One region of the Candidatus Symbiopectobacterium sp. NZEC127 genome, then DNA from elsewhere that is predicted to be linked to it. Evidence: riboswitches for the same ligand, from Rfam matches in the RefSeq annotation. Region 1 holds a riboswitch; each other region holds the start of a gene.
What was found. A riboswitch is a leader RNA that binds a small molecule or an ion and turns the genes downstream of it on or off. The one in region 1 is predicted to bind thiamine pyrophosphate.
Positions count from the first base shown of each region.

Region 1 (5,050 bases):
AAGCGATCCAACCCCGCCAGCAGGGTTTCCACCGTGATGGCCTCATCGCACGCCATCGGGGTGTCGTTCAGCGTAATGTTCATGCCGCGATATCCTTACAGACCGGACAGCGTGCCGAGCGGCTTAACTGAAAGGTTTGCCAGCTCTGTTGCTTGCCATCAAACAGGCGCAGCTTGCCGCTGAGTGCCGAAGGCAACCCCGCCAGTAGTTTGATGGCTTCCAGCGCCTGAAGCGTGCCGATGACCCCGACCACCGGGCCGAGTACACCGGCGGTGCGGCAGTTGCGTTGTGGTTCCGTCGCTTCCGGGTAGAGACAGGCGTAGCAGCCGTGCGCGTAGGGGGGCGTTAGCACCAGCAACTGTCCGCTAAAGCCCACCGCACTGCCGCTGACCAACGGCGTTTGCTGCTGAACGCAAGCGGCATTAACCGCGTGGCGTGTGACCATGTTGTCGCTGCAATCCAGCACCAGATCGGCCTGTTGCACCGCGTGGTGTAATGCCGCTCCCGCCAGACGCTCGGTGAGCGTCACCACCTCGGTTAACGGGTTGAGCGCCAAGAGTTGCTGCTTGGCGAGCATGGCCTTGGGGCGAGAAATATCCTGCGTGCGATAGAGGATCTGCCGTTGCAGATTGGAGATATGCAGTTGGTCATCATCGGCGATCGTCAAGGTACCAACCCCCGCGGCGGCGAGGTAGAGCGCGGCGGGTGCGCCTAGCCCACCCATGCCGACCAGCAGTACGCGGGATTTCTTCAGCTTTTCTTGCCCTTCCGGGCCGATGTCTTCCAGCAGCAATTGACGGCTGTAGCGCAAGAACTCTTGATCGCTCAGTACCGGATCGTTATGCATCGGAGGCCTCCTGATTTTCAATCAGGCTGAGCAAGGTGGCAGTTGCCTGACGCCAGTCGGCGGCCTGCGTTATCGCGCTGACCACCGCAATGCTGCCGACGCCGGTTGCCAGCACGCTTGGTACGCGGTCAATGCTGATGCCACCGATGGCCACGGTAGGGAAACGCCCTTGCAGCGCATCAATGTGACGCTTCAATTCGCTCACCCCCTGCGGCGCGGAGGGCATCTCTTTGGTTTGCGTCGGGAAGATATGCCCGAGGGCGATATACGACGGCTTGAGTGCCACGGCGCGTGCCAGTTCCACGTCGTCGTGGGTTGAAATACCCAAGCGCAGCCCCGCATCACGGATCGCATGCAGATCGGCGGTATCCAGATCCTCCTGACCCAAGTGCACGCCGTATGCCCGATGCTTGACGGCCAGTTGCCAAAAATCGTTAATAAACAAGCGAGCCTGATAATCCTGCCCGAGCGCGATGGCCTGCATGATGACGGCCTCGGTCTGTGCTGCGGTTTTATCCTTGATGCGTAACTGGATGGTTTTTACGCCAGCGCTGAGCAGGCGCTCGATCCAGGTCACGCTGTCCACTACCGGGTAAAGCCCGAGCTGGGGCGCGGTTGCGGGAAATGCCGGATTCATTTCGCATCCTCCCCGAGCAGCGTCGTGGCACTGTGGTAGAGCTCGCTGCCGCGCGCTCGGAACTGGGCCGACATCTCTGCCATGCCGATTTCAATTGGCTGCGCTTCCACGGCGGGGACCGGATTTTTCGCCGCGTACTCACGCACTTCCTGCGAAATTTTCATCGAACAGAATTTGGGCCCGCACATGGAACAGAAATGTGCGACTTTGCCAGATTCTTGCGGCAGGGTTTCATCGTGATAGGCGCGCGCGGTGGTCGGATCGAGCGCCAGATTGAACTGGTCTTCCCAACGAAACTCAAAGCGCGCTTTGGACATGGCGTTATCGCGGATCTGCGCGCCGGGATGCCCTTTCGCCAGATCGGCGGCATGCGCGGCGATCTTGTAGGTGATAAGCCCCTGCTTCACATCCTCTTTGTTGGGCAGCCCGAGGTGTTCTTTCGGCGTGACGTAGCAGAGCATGGCGCAACCGAACCAGCCAATCATCGCGGCCCCGATACCGGAGGTGAAATGGTCATAACCGGGGGCGATATCGGTGGTCAGCGGCCCCAGGGTATAGAACGGCGCTTCGTGGCAGTGCTCCAGCTCTTCGGTCATGTTGCGGCGAATCATCTGCATCGGCACATGTCCCGGCCCTTCAATCATTACCTGCACGTCATACTCCCAGGCGATTTTGGTCAGCTCGCCCAGGGTATGCAGTTCGGCAAACTGCGCCTGATCGTTGGCATCCTGAATGGAGCCGGGACGCAAGCCATCGCCCAGTGACAGGGCAACGTCGTAGGCGGCACAAATCTCACAGATTTCACGGAAGTGGACGTAGAGGAAATTCTCCTGATGATGCGACAGGCACCACTTCGCCATGATGGAGCCGCCGCGCGATACAATGCCGGTCAGACGCTGTGCGGTCATCGGCACATAGCGCAGCAGCACACCCGCATGAATGGTGAAGTAATCAACCCCTTGCTCTGCTTGCTCAAGCAGCGTATCGCGGAACATTTCCCACGTGAGGTTTTCCGCTATGCCGTTGACCTTCTCCAGCGCCTGATAAATAGGAACGGTGCCAATCGGCACCGGGCTGTTGCGCAGGATCCATTCACGGGTTTCGTGAATATAGCGTCCAGTGGAGAGATCCATCACCGTATCGGCCCCCCACAGCGTGGACCAGACCAGCTTTTCCACCTCTTCCTCGATAGACGAGGTGACCGCCGAGTTGCCGATATTGGCGTTCACCTTGACCAGAAAATTGCGCCCGATAATCATCGGTTCAGATTCAGGGTGATTGATGTTGGACGGGATGATGGCACGGCCTGCGGCGACTTCCTGACGCACAAATTCCGGGGTGATGTTGTCCGGCAGGATCGCGCCAAAGCTTTGCCCCGGATGCTGGTGGCGCAGCACTTCGCTGCGAATGCGCTCGCGTCCCATGTTTTCGCGGATGGCGATAAACTCCATTTCCGGCGTGACGATCCCTTGGCGCGCATAGTGCAATTGCGTGACGCATTTGCCCGACTGAGCGCGTTTGGGCTGCGGCAACTGTTCAAAGCGCAGGTGATCCAACCCGGCATCCGCCAGTCGCTGCTGGGTAAAACGGGAGCTGACGCCGGAGAGCGGCTCGGTATCGCTACGTTCTGCAATCCAGTCAGCACGCAGTTTCGCCAGCCCAGTACGCACGTCCGGCCGCGCATCGGGATCGCCATACGGCCCCGCGGTGTCATACACCGGCACGGCTTCGTTAGGTTCATAGTGAGGGTTATCTTTGCCACCACCCACCAGCGTTGGGCTGAGGGCGATTTCCCGCATCGGCACGCGGATATCGCTGCGCGACCCGGCAAGGTAGATGCGCGTGGAGTTAGGAAAGGCAGTGCCGCGCAGATTATGAATAAATGCCTCGGCTGCTTCGCGCTTTTCGCGACGGCCAGACGGGGTTTTAGGCGTTGTAGCGGGTGATTGAGACATAGCATGTTCCTGATTATGGTTAAGGAAAAATGCTTGTCTGGAGCTCGCAGGGAGTAATTATGGTTGCTTTGGCCCCGATTTTACGCGCTATGCCGGTAACAACATGGCGATGACAACGGTGACAAAACAGAGTGGATTACTCTTGTTCCCTTCGCAGGTTTTAACCTGATCAGGTTCCGCGGATCCCGAATAAACGGTCTCAGCCTGCGGTTTATGTATCACATAAACACGCTAGGCACTCCGACAAGATACGCCCGATAGTCAGCTCAGAGGCTGTTTACCAAGCAATAACCCCATTACCATGAGGTTAATAAAACGCTAACACTTTAGGACGTCTGAGAGACACTGTCAAAATGTAAGGTGGGGCGATGGCGTTATTCTTTATCAATCGCCAGACGAATCAGGCGATCTTCCAGTGCAAAGCGTTCCGCCATGGCTTCGCCGACGCTCGACAGCGCTTGCTGAAACTCAATGCAGTTGTCGTGATCGATGGCGGTCGCCAGACTGCTGTCGTAGAAATCCATAATGAATTGGGTGTTGGCCTGCAACGCCAGCGCCAGACGGTGCGTTTGCGCCAGCTTTTGATCGCTCAGTACAACCGCCTCTTGCAGGATGCGCTCATAAACATGGAAATGGCAGGCGGAAAGATAGTCCACAAGGTTGTGGCAAAAATCATCCAAGGCCTGCTCATCGAGCGGGGTGTGTTTATCTTTGTTTGGCTTAATGCCGACCAGATGGTAATAGGCAACCAGAAGTTGCTTGCGCGCTTGTAGCCATTGGTCGATTAACGCATTATTGCCACCAACGTACTCAGTCAGACTTTGTAATTGGTTTAACATTGTTGACTCCGTGCATTGATAAGAAAGAACAATCGGTGACGATGAAATTCTGCCATATCCCTGACAGTTAAAATGCCAGTGAAGTGTCTGTGGAGCAATAGAAAAGATATGGAACAAACATTAAAAGGTGATGAGCATGGATGGTGGGTGGTCAGCCATGATAATCAAGTGTGGCTGCCCGAAGGGAAACTCCCGCATGGCACGGCGGCGCAGTGCGGATTGGAAGGCATTGTTGGACGCCAGATAGGGGAGTGGCAGGGCGAGTGCGTATGGTTGGTCAGTCACCAGAAAACCTCGCAGATGGACTCCGTGCGCCAACTGCTGGATGAAGACGTGGCGCTGTTTCAACTGGCAGGGCGCGGTGTGCAACTGGTCGAATTCTATCGCTCGCATCAGTTTTGTGGCTATTGCGGGCAGAAAATGGTGCACAGCAAAACGGAACTGGCCTGCCTGTGCCCGCAGTGTAAAGAGCGTTATTACCCGCAAATCGCCCCGTGCGTGATCGTGGCGATCCGGCGCGGTGAGGAGATCTTGCTGGCGCAGCATCAACGCCACCGCGGTAATATGTATACCGTGCTGGCGGGGTTCGTGGAAGTGGGCGAAACGCTCGAGCAAGCGGTTGCCCGCGAGGTGATGGAAGAGAGCAACATTCGTATTAAAAATCTGCGCTACATCAGCTCGCAGCCGTGGCCGTTCCCGCATTCGCTGATGATGGCGTTTATGGCCGAGTATGCCGACGGCGATCTGCGCCACGATCCCAAAGAACTCAGAG
Region 1 covers NZ_JAGFPG010000011.1:7,311-12,360, reverse strand. The annotation lists gene thiS (sulfur carrier protein ThiS) at 1-83, opposite strand, end outside; gene J5069_RS23240 (HesA/MoeB/ThiF family protein) at 80-847, opposite strand; gene thiE (thiamine phosphate synthase) at 840-1,484, opposite strand; gene thiC (phosphomethylpyrimidine synthase ThiC) at 1,481-3,439, opposite strand; TPP riboswitch at 3,569-3,692, opposite strand; gene rsd (sigma D regulator) at 3,814-4,278, opposite strand; gene nudC (NAD(+) diphosphatase) at 4,387-5,050, shown strand, end outside.

Region 2 (5,050 bases), on a different contig from region 1:
AGAGACGCAAGCCGGGGTGCAGGCCAAGCGCAATATTTTGCTCCAGCGTCAGGTGCGGGAACAGGTTGTTTTCCTGAAACAGAATCGACACCGGACGCTCGGCGGGCGGCGTATGACGGTGATCGTCGCCATTGAGCCACAGTTCGCCGCTGTTCGGTAATAAAAACCCGGCAATCAGGCTGAGCAGCGTGCTTTTGCCGGCACCGCTTGGCCCCAGCAGGGCAACGCGCTCTCCCGCCGCGATGTTGACATCGAACTGCATGGGAGCCTGTTGATAGAGATAAGTGAGTTTATTCAGCGACAGCATGTCGGCCCGCCCGTTTTTGCCACAGGGTCAATGTCTCCATCACGGTAAACAACGCGAAACAGAGCAGCATCAGTAACAGTGCGGTCACTGCACCGTCTGCGCTGCGATAAGCGCCAATTTGTTGGTAAAGATAGAAGGGTAGCGTGCGGAACTGCTCATTGCCAAACAAGGCAATAATGCCGAAATCCCCGACCGACAGCACGCAGGCAAACGCCATCGCCTGCGCAATCGGTTGTTGCAACGCGCGCAGCTCAATCAGCCGCAGACGATGCCAGCCGCGAATATCCAGAGAGTGGCACAACAGGTTATAGCGCTGTGCCACGTCGAGCATCGGGTTCTCCAGCACCTTGAGCGCATAGGGGATCGCCATCAGCGCGTTGGTGGTGACCACCAGCCCATACGGTGAGGTCGGTAACCCGACGGTGTTGTTGAGAATGAGGAAAAAACCGGTCGCCAATACAATGCCCGGCATCGCCAGAATCAGCAGGCCGCTGATGTCCATCAACTGTCCGGCCAGTCGCTGCTGACGCAGTTTCAGCTCACGACTGCTCCACAGCAGCATCAGCGTCAGGATAACGCACAGCGCACCCGCACCGAGTGCGATACGCAGGGATGTCCACAGCGTTTGCCACAGCGCGGGCTGTTTCAGCACCGTCAGCATCGCCGGATTGAGGCCGTCCAGCACCACGGCCAGCAAGGGTGGCACCAGCAATAACAGCGCTGCCAGGATAATCACGGTATCGCCCAGACGTCCGGCCAGCGAATCCTGCGGGTTGTGCCAGCGCAATTGCTGGGTATTGCCCACGGCAAACCACGATCCGAGTCGTTGACTCAGTAACACCAAGCCCAGACAGCAGACCATCTGGATCAGCGCCAGCCCTGCGGCGCGCGCGGGATCGTAATCAAAACTCAATGCCTGATAGATAGCCAGTTCGATGGTGGTGGCACGCGGGCCGCCGCCGAGTGACAGCACGGTAGCAAAACTGGCGAAGCAGAGCATGAAAATCAGTGCCGCACTGGGCAGGATCTGACGCCGCAACCAGGGCCACTCAATAAGACGAAAGGTTTGCCAGGTATTCATGCCCAACTGTGCCGCTAACTGACGTTGTTCCGTGGAGATGGATTCCAGGGCTTGCAACAGCAGGCGTGTCGCCAGCGGCAGATTAAAGAACACGTGGGCCAGCAGGATCCCTTGCAGTCCATAGGGGGAAAAGGTGTAGTCAAAACCGAGTGCGCTTAAGCCCTGAGCCAGCCAGCCCTGTCGCCCGTAAACGCGCAGTATGCCAAATACCGCCACCAACACCGGTAACACCAGCGTCATGGCACACAGGCGCAACAGCCAGGTTCTGCCAGGAAAATGGCGGCGGTAAAGGGCGCGAGCCAGCACAATGGCGGGCAGCGTGGAGAGTAACGCCGAAAGCAATGCCTGCCAAAAGGTAAAGCGCACCACGTACCACACATAGCTGTCACCCCACAGCGTTTGCCATGGGGTATCCGGTGCCTGATGCCAGAGTGCGCCAAACGCCAGCAGGGCTACGCCTGCCAGCAATGCGGCGGTGAACAGCCCCGGCCAGAGCCAGTGTGGGATCAGCGGCTGACGGCGCGTTGCCATGCCTGAATCCACTGCCCGCGCAGGTCCGCCACCTCTGGTGCGCTAAAGGACAGCGCTTTTTCCGGGCGCGCCAGAGACTGGAATCCTTCCGGCAGTGCCACGCCGGTGACCGGATACATCCAGTTGGTGGTTGGGATCAGGCTTTGGAACGTCGGGCTGAGGATAAACTGCATAAAGCGGTTTGCGAGTTCCGGCTGCTTGCTGGCGCTCAACTGCCCGGCAACCTCAACCTGCATATAGTGGCCTTCGCTGAACAGCGCCGCCGCGTAGTTCGTCTTTTTCTCTTCGATAATGTGATAGGCCGGAGAGGTGGTGTAGCTCAGCACCAGATCCGCCTCGCCCTTGAGGAACAGGCCATAAGCCTCACTCCACCCTTTGGTGACGGTAACGGTTTTACGTGCCAACTTTTGCCAGGCGTCGGGGGCCTTATCGCCATACACCTTTTGCATCCACAGCAGCAGGCCCAGCCCCGGCGTACTGGTGCGCGGGTCTTGATAAATCACCTTCAGCGGCTGATCGCTGTTGATCAGGGCATCAAGACTGGTCGGTGGATTTTTTAGCGTGTCTTTGTTGTAGACGAACGCGAAGTAGCCGTAATCATAAGGCAGGAACGTGGCATTGTTCCAACCGCCCGGCAGCGTTAACGCGTCGGTTTTTACGTTGTGTGCACTAAACAGCCCGGTATCCGATGCCGCTTTGAGCAGGTTGTTATCCAGCCCCAGCACAATATCTGCTTTGCTGTTTTTGCCTTCCATGCGCAAGCGGTTCAACAGGGCAACGCCATCTTCCAGCGCGACGAAATTCAATTCACACTCGCACTCTTTTTCGAAGGCTTTTTTAATTGCCGGGCCGGGGCCCCATTCAGACGCGAAGGAATCGTAGGTGTAAACGGTCAACGCAGGCTTGGCATTCGCGGCAGCGGAGCCGAGCATCAGGGCGGTGAGGCCGAAAACGGGAAGCAATAAACGGGATAATAGCGACTGTAACACTTTGCACTCCTGGGTAGATTAGGGTGGCAAAGGACTTTGAGGCAGGCGAATGCACTCTCAAATCCCTTCGCCGGTATTAACCGGATCAGGTTCGACGGGTATTTTCTCAGCATAAATACCGTGCGTTGACAAAGCGATATCGTCAACAAACGGCCTGCACCCCGTTGAGAACGTCATTATTGTAAAGGGTTTGTAGCATCAGGGAAAGTCGGCGTCGTGCTCCGGCGGCACAAACCAGGCGGATTTGAAGTCGAACCAGCCCAACATATTCATGCGCACGCCGCGCATGCTGCGCTGCCCCTGCAACTGTAACCAGTGGTGAAACAGCGGATGGATCTCACCGCTTTCAATCAGGCGCTGGCTGAAATCAGCGATAGAGAGCGTTTGAGCGCGCCAGCGCTGTACATCTTGTTGTAACGAATCACTCAGGCAGTGACGCAGCAGCGGTAACTCATACAGCAGGGCGAACAGCGAGAACTCCAGCGGCGGGTAGCAGTTGACGCTGCTCAGCCAGATGTCGCTTTGCGCTTCTCCCAGATACCATTGCTCGTAGTCGACTTTCTGTATATGCAACGTAACGCCCTGCTGCGCCAACAGATCATGCATGATCTCGCCAATGATGCGGTACTCGGGGTGCTCCTGATAAAACGTCAGCGTCACGTCCGTGAGTCCGGCGGGTTTGGGTTGCAGGTTGACAAGACGCTGGTGGTGCCAGCGTGGCAACAGGCTGTACGCCGGTGACCAGTCATAGCGGCGCGTATTGTCGGTCTGGCCGAGCAGGGCAATGGGGTGGAAAATCTGACTGATCCAGCGGCGTACCTCGCTGTTCGCGCCCTGCGCAGAGCGGGTATCAAACAGCAGGAAATAGCACCCTTCCTCCATGCGGCTTTCCAGCTCGTCGCGCGTGGTGGTGTCGCTGTGTACCTGAATGGATACCGGCAGCTCTTCGGAGGCGTCTGGCAGCACCCAGATATTGACCTCATCGATCAGCGCCCGGTAGCCGAAATAGTCATCAAAGGCTTTTATTTTCAACTGGCTGTCGCTGTTTTTCTCCACCGCGTAGGGGCCGGTGCCGACAGGGTGGCGCGCAAAATCGGCCTGTGCCTGCCAGTCGTGGGGCAGGATCATGGCATGTGCGCTGCCGAGCAGCCAGGGGAGCCAGCCATCGGGTTCGCTCAGTTCCACATCGATAACGAAGGGAATGGGGGAGGTCACGCGTGTGATATGTGAGAACAAGGCCTGCGACGTCAAGCGCATCACCGAGGCGATGACATCCTTCATCACCAGCTCGCGCCCATCGTGGAACCGGATCGCCGGGCGCAAATAAAAACGCCAATGTTGAGGCGTAATTTGCTGCCAGTGGTGCGCGAGGTCCGGTGCGATTTCCCCATTTTCCTCATTTATCTTGGTTAACCCGCTGAAGATCTGCCTGACGATATGCATCTCTGAGCGTCGTAGTGCAGAACCGGGCAGAAGGTTACGCAGCGGACGGTAATAGAGCACGCGCAGCAGGTGTTTCCCCTGACGAAAACGGCGGCCCAAATGGGAAAGCAACATCTGGCGTACCGTCTCTTTATCACCGATCAACTGGATCAACTGTTCGACGCGATCCTGCTCCAGCAGGTCTTCTGCGCGCTGTTGTTGCAGCGTTAAGCCGGTATAGATAAAACTGAGACGGGAGCGTTTGCCGCGTCCCGCTTCCGCCTGCCACAGCAGCCATCCCTCTTTTTGCATGGCTCCGAGCAGTGAACGGATATGACGGCGCGAGCAGAGTAATACCCCGGCCAGCTCTTCGAGCGTGGTGTCGGTATCCTGCCCCTGAAAGCGCTGCCAGAGGCGCACAAACTGCTGTTGCAAACGTGTCGAAGACATAAAAGAGGAACTCCGCGAACTAAAGTCATCAATTTATCTTTCCCTATATTACGGCGATACTGCACAACATGGAAAGCACGGAGGTGGCTGATGGCGATTTCACGGCTCAATCAATTTTACCGGCACTACTTCTTGCACTGCCCTGGCTGCTGGCTGAGGAGGATCAGCGCCCAGCAAAAGCTGGCGTTGTTACAGCAAGTGACACAGTGGCATACCGATGAAATGTCGGAAGAAGAGTACCGGCACTGGCTCTAGTGCTGTTCAGGTAGT
Region 2 covers NZ_JAGFPG010000003.1:232,410-237,459, forward strand. The annotation lists gene thiQ (thiamine ABC transporter ATP-binding protein ThiQ) at 1-307, opposite strand, end outside; gene thiP (thiamine/thiamine pyrophosphate ABC transporter permease ThiP) at 291-1,919, opposite strand; gene thiB (thiamine ABC transporter substrate binding subunit) at 1,895-2,908, opposite strand; TPP riboswitch at 2,953-3,082, opposite strand; gene sgrR (HTH-type transcriptional regulator SgrR) at 3,107-4,780, opposite strand; gene sgrT (glucose uptake inhibitor SgrT) at 4,871-5,035, shown strand.
Region 2: linked by a shared signal. The riboswitch ahead of thiB (thiamine ABC transporter substrate binding subunit) and the one ahead of thiC (phosphomethylpyrimidine synthase ThiC) in region 1 are both predicted to bind thiamine pyrophosphate.

Region 3 (5,050 bases), on a different contig from region 1:
CATCGGTCGTGAAGTGCCTGCATTACAGCTTGATATGCCGGCTAACGCCATTGGTAAAGACTATCGCTCAATCGTGAACCCGGTGGGGTTGGCTCCCTCGGGCAGCGGCGTTCAGATTTCGGTTCTGGGGGCGCTGGGCGTTACGCTGGCGCTGGAAGAAGGCCTGGAAGTGAACCTGCTGGGTATGAACCTGGGCATCGATATGAATCCACCGGCGTTACGGCTGCCTTTTATCGGCCGGTTAGGTTTTGACAATGTCGATCAGCAGCAAGAACGCTGATGGTGAAAGGCGCGGTGCGTTAGCCAATGCGCCCTGCGAAGAGCGCCTCGCTATGGGTGCTCAATAATCATTACCGCGCAAGTATCCTTCTCCAATGCTTCGAAGGTGTGCGGCCCATCTGCGGCATAGCTGATGTAGTCACCAGCGTTAAGCGTAATCTCATGCCCCTCAGGTCCAAGCAGGGCGCGCCCACTGCTGATCATGACATGTTCCAGCGTACCGGTTTGATGAGGGATAGAACGGCGTACACTTCCCGGCTGCGCGGTCACGCGGTAGATATCGCGTTGCATCCCCCTCGGACAGACGGCGAGCAGTGTCACAAAATAGTGTGCCTGTTCAGCAGCTACGATGTCGCCCTCATGCGCACGGATCACCTGTACCCGGGGCTGGGGTGCTGCAATCAACTGCGTTACCTGCACATCAAGCGCCATCGCCAGCGCCCACAGCGTTTCCAGGCTGGGATTACCGCTGCCTGATTCCAATTGGGATAGCGTAGATTTTGCGATACCGGCACGTTTGGCCAATTCACTGACGGAAATACCTATCCGCTCGCGTTCACGTTTTACCGCCATGGCGAGAATACCGATCGGCGTTGACGAGGGTTGCATATCGTTCTCCATAAAAAACGATCGTTCTGTTTGACAGTCAATACTGAGATGGCCATTATACCACGTGTTCTTTTTGTCGAACAATCGTTCGTTATGTTATTTATTGTGTGGGGTATAGGTATGGCATTCGATCAACGTGCTGAGTGGGGGGCGGGATCGCTGAAGATGGTGATCGCCATGGTCATTTCAGGAACGGTGGGGTGGTTTGTGTTAGCCACAGACTTACCCGCGTTAACGGTGGTCTTTTGGCGCTGCGCTTTCGGCGCGTTAGCCATGGCGCTGGTCTGTGCTGCGCAAGGCCTTTTACGTCGAGGCATGCTGTCGCGCAGGCAGTTTTACGCGGTTGTTTTAGGCGGCATTACGCTGACGCTTAACTGGGTTTGTTTGTTCATCGCGTACGCACAGACCTCTATTGCAGTCGCAACAATAACCTATCACGTACAGCCGTTTATTTTGGTTGCGCTAGGGGCGGTGTTGTTCAATGAAACACTGACACGTTATAAGCTCGGGTGGATGGTCATTGCCTTCTCCGGTGTGACGCTGATTATGTTGGGCGGTCAGCAACAGGATCAGGATTCTGTCCAATACGTCTATGGGATAGGGTTTGCATTGGCTGCCGCCTTTTTTTACGCCATTACAGCGGCGATTACCAAGGCATTGCGCGATGTATCTCCTTGCCTGATGGTGTTTATTCAGTTAGGGGTTGGCTGCGTGATGCTGCTGCCTTTTGTTTCGCTGCCTACAGCATCCTCTGTCAGCTACGTTTGGGGGTTGCTGGTAGTGATTGGCTTTGTGCACACTGGCCTGATGTCAGTGCTACTTTATAGTGCGGTACAAAAAATTCCGACGATAGTGGTCGGCGGGCTCGCTTTTATCTACCCGGTGGTAGCCATTTTAGTCGATGCCTGGGTGTTGCATCGCCCATTGAATGGGTGGCAGTTGACGGGAACCCTGATCGTTCTGGCGGCGGTTGCCGGCATTAATGTCCGGTGTCGTTTTTTTCAAAAAGACAACAGCGCTACTCTCCGGCATTAACGCGTTATGCTGTCCTGCATTAATATTGACCAGGGTCAGCATCCGATAGGGCGGGTTCAGGCTACGATGCGGCAACGTTGTCATAGGCTTTCGCTAAACGAGATCTGTTTTCAGGATGAAAACAGGAAGCATCAATGGGCAAGCGGTTTCATGTTTATAACAGAAGGAACGTTCAATGTTAGATCATTTAAGTGTTCCGGTGACAGATATTGATCGCAGTCGGCAGTTTTATGAAAGTGCACTGGCACCGTTAGGTTATCGTCTGATCAAAGATTTTAATCATGCGATAAGTTTTGGCGTGTTGGAAGGATATGGAAAGTCCAGCGATCCGGGCGGCGAATTTTGGATCTATCAGGGAAAAGCATTACCTTGTCCGGCGACGCATTTTGCATTTAGTGCTGAGACGCGTGACGTTGTAGATGCTTTTTATCATGCGGCAATCGCGGCGGGCGGACAGGATAACGGAAAGCCGGGAATTCGAGATCTGTATCATGCCCATTATTATGCGGCATTTGTGCGCGATCCTGATGGATATAACATCGAAGCCGTCTTTCATCGCAGCATTGCACCTTAGGGATATCACTTCTTTTGCTGGCTGCAAACGATCAAAGAAAATCGGATCCTGATTGATACGCACGCTAATACACCTGCGGTATTAATTTTTCGCCATTTTTAATCGGGTCTTGGGGGATGAAAACTTTTTCTTAAGGACGGCGAAACACGGGTGGTGATAACGATCGCGGATTAGAAAAGATATGCATGGAGTACAACGTTACTCCATGCATAACAAGACAAGTGATGCGCGCTAATACGGCAAGGAAGAGAACAAATTAAATCTCGAAATCTTCCAGCGTTTTGCTTCCGCCATCAATGGCTTCACGGATCGCTTTAGGCGTACGGCCTTGGCCGGTCCAGGTTTGTTCGGTGCCATTCTCATCAATATATTTATATTTCGCCGGACGAGGATCGCGTTTGGTCTTGGCCGGTTTGGATTTCACGCTTTCCAGCAGTTCAGCCGGATCAATACCGTCTTCAAGAAGCTGAGCACGAATGGCATCCAGTTTTGCCAAACGTTCTGCCTGCTCTTTCTGAATTTTGCTGTCTTCTTCGCGGCGCTCTTCCACAATTGCAGTGAATTTGCTTAACAGCTCTTCCAGGGTTTCAAGATCGGTATCTCGGGCCTGAGCGCGAAGAGAACGAATATTACTTAGCACGTCAAAACTCATCATGGTGTTCCTTTAAAAAGAAGAGACATTATTAGCTTACAAGATATTTTTTGATTTTCCAATATACACCAGATACGTCGGCATGAAATATTTTTTTATAGCGCCTTATGTAAAAAAATGCGTAACAGGCGGCGTGGGTAAAGCAGGAGCGTTAATCGTTAGCTGGTTAATAACGCAACGCCTCGCGGTTGCCGCTATTTATTAATTCATCAATCGATACTTAAGCGGGGTTGTCTGTTAGCGGCATTGACATCCCTAATCCCTTACCCGTGTCAACTTATCGGGGCGCGCTCATTTTCTCCCTGCGCATAACGCTAATTATTTAAGGGTATAAGCGTAACAGGGAAGAATATAATGCCAGCGTGGCATACGCACAGGCGAAGGGATCTGGGGGGAACGAGTGAAAAACCGTACCGTTTAGCGTTCCTTTCATTCAGCGGCGAATGAATGCCCTGTCAGGCAGCCGCCCTTTGACGGTAGGCGAATACAAATCAATTTACACACTGTGGTTTGATGATTATCCTGAATATGTTTTGCTGTGGCAGTCACACAGTAAATTGATGTTGCGATGACTCGGGGTGCCCTTCTTTGTGAAGGCTGAGAAATACCCGTACCACCTGATCTGGATAATGCCAGCGTAGGGAAGTCTCGGTATTCCGATCGGCTACCGTCTTCTTACACGCCGGTTGGGAGTGATAATGAACGACCTGCCCACCGATTTTTCTGCTGCCCACGCGGCGGCAGCGTTGCACGATTTCTCAACGGCTTCGCCGTTAGTCCATTGCCTGACCAACGATGTGGTCCAGTCTTTTACCGCCAATGTCTTGCTGGCGCTCGGTGCATCTCCTGCGATGGTGGTGGATCCGGGCGAGGCGGCACAGTTTGCCGCGTTGGCCGATGCGCTTCTGATCAACGTGGGGACCTTAGAAGCAACGCGTGCCGATGCGATGCTGGCCGCCGTGCATAGCGCTAACCAGGCGGACAAGCCCTGGGTGCTGGATCCCGTCGCGGTTGGCGGGTTGCGCTTTCGTACCGATTTTGTGCGCGAATTGCTGCCTTGCAAACCGGCGGCGATTCGCGGCAATGCCTCGGAAATTATCGCGCTGTCTGGTGTCAATTCGCAGGGCCGAGGCGTTGATAGCCAGGACGCTTCCTTCACGGCCATCCCTGCCGCACGCGAACTGGCGGCGCGTTGGTCAACGGTGGTGGCGGTGACGGGAGAGGTGGACTACGTCACGGACGGTGTGCGCGTCTGGGCGGTAAAGGGCGGTCATCCGATGATGACGCGCGTGGTGGGTACCGGGTGCGCACTCTCCGCCGTCGTTGCGGCATTCTGTGCGCGCGGTGCGGACCGATTATCTCAGGTTGCGACAGCCTGTGCCGTAATGGCACAGGCAGGGGAGCGTGCCGCCGCGCAAGCCAACGGGCCGGGCAGTTTTACGCCTGCGTTTTTGGATGCGCTTGCGCTATTGCGCCAGGAGGCACAGACATGCACCTTATGAAAGAGCAGGTTCCCCGAATAAATGCGTTAACAATCGCAGGCACCGATCCTAGCGGTGGAGCAGGGATCCAGGCCGATCTGAAAACGTTTTCTGCCCTAAGCGCCTATGGCACCAGTGTGATCACTGCGCTGGTGGCGCAGAATACGCAGGGGGTTCAGTCGGTTTATCGTATTGAACCTGATTTTGTGGCGGCTCAACTGGATTCCGTGCTGAGCGATGTGCGTATCGACAGTGCGAAGATCGGCATGCTGGCGCAAAGTGATATTGTCGAAGCGGTCGCCGAGCGCCTGCAACGCTATGCCGTACCTTATATTGTGTTGGATACGGTGATGCTGGCGAAAAGCGGCGATCCGCTATTGGCGCCTGAAGCGGTCGCCGCGATTCGTGAGACGCTGCTGC
Region 3 covers NZ_JAGFPG010000001.1:2,111,266-2,116,315, reverse strand. The annotation lists gene J5069_RS09705 (DUF3750 domain-containing protein) at 1-280, shown strand, start outside; gene J5069_RS09700 (helix-turn-helix domain-containing protein) at 331-888, opposite strand; gene J5069_RS09695 (DMT family transporter) at 1,009-1,923, shown strand; gene J5069_RS09690 (VOC family protein) at 2,099-2,497, shown strand; gene J5069_RS09685 (H-NS family nucleoid-associated regulatory protein) at 2,754-3,152, opposite strand; TPP riboswitch at 3,714-3,810, shown strand; gene thiM (hydroxyethylthiazole kinase) at 3,848-4,651, shown strand; gene thiD (bifunctional hydroxymethylpyrimidine kinase/phosphomethylpyrimidine kinase) at 4,648-5,050, shown strand, end outside.
Region 3: linked by a shared signal. The riboswitch ahead of thiM (hydroxyethylthiazole kinase) and the one ahead of thiC (phosphomethylpyrimidine synthase ThiC) in region 1 are both predicted to bind thiamine pyrophosphate.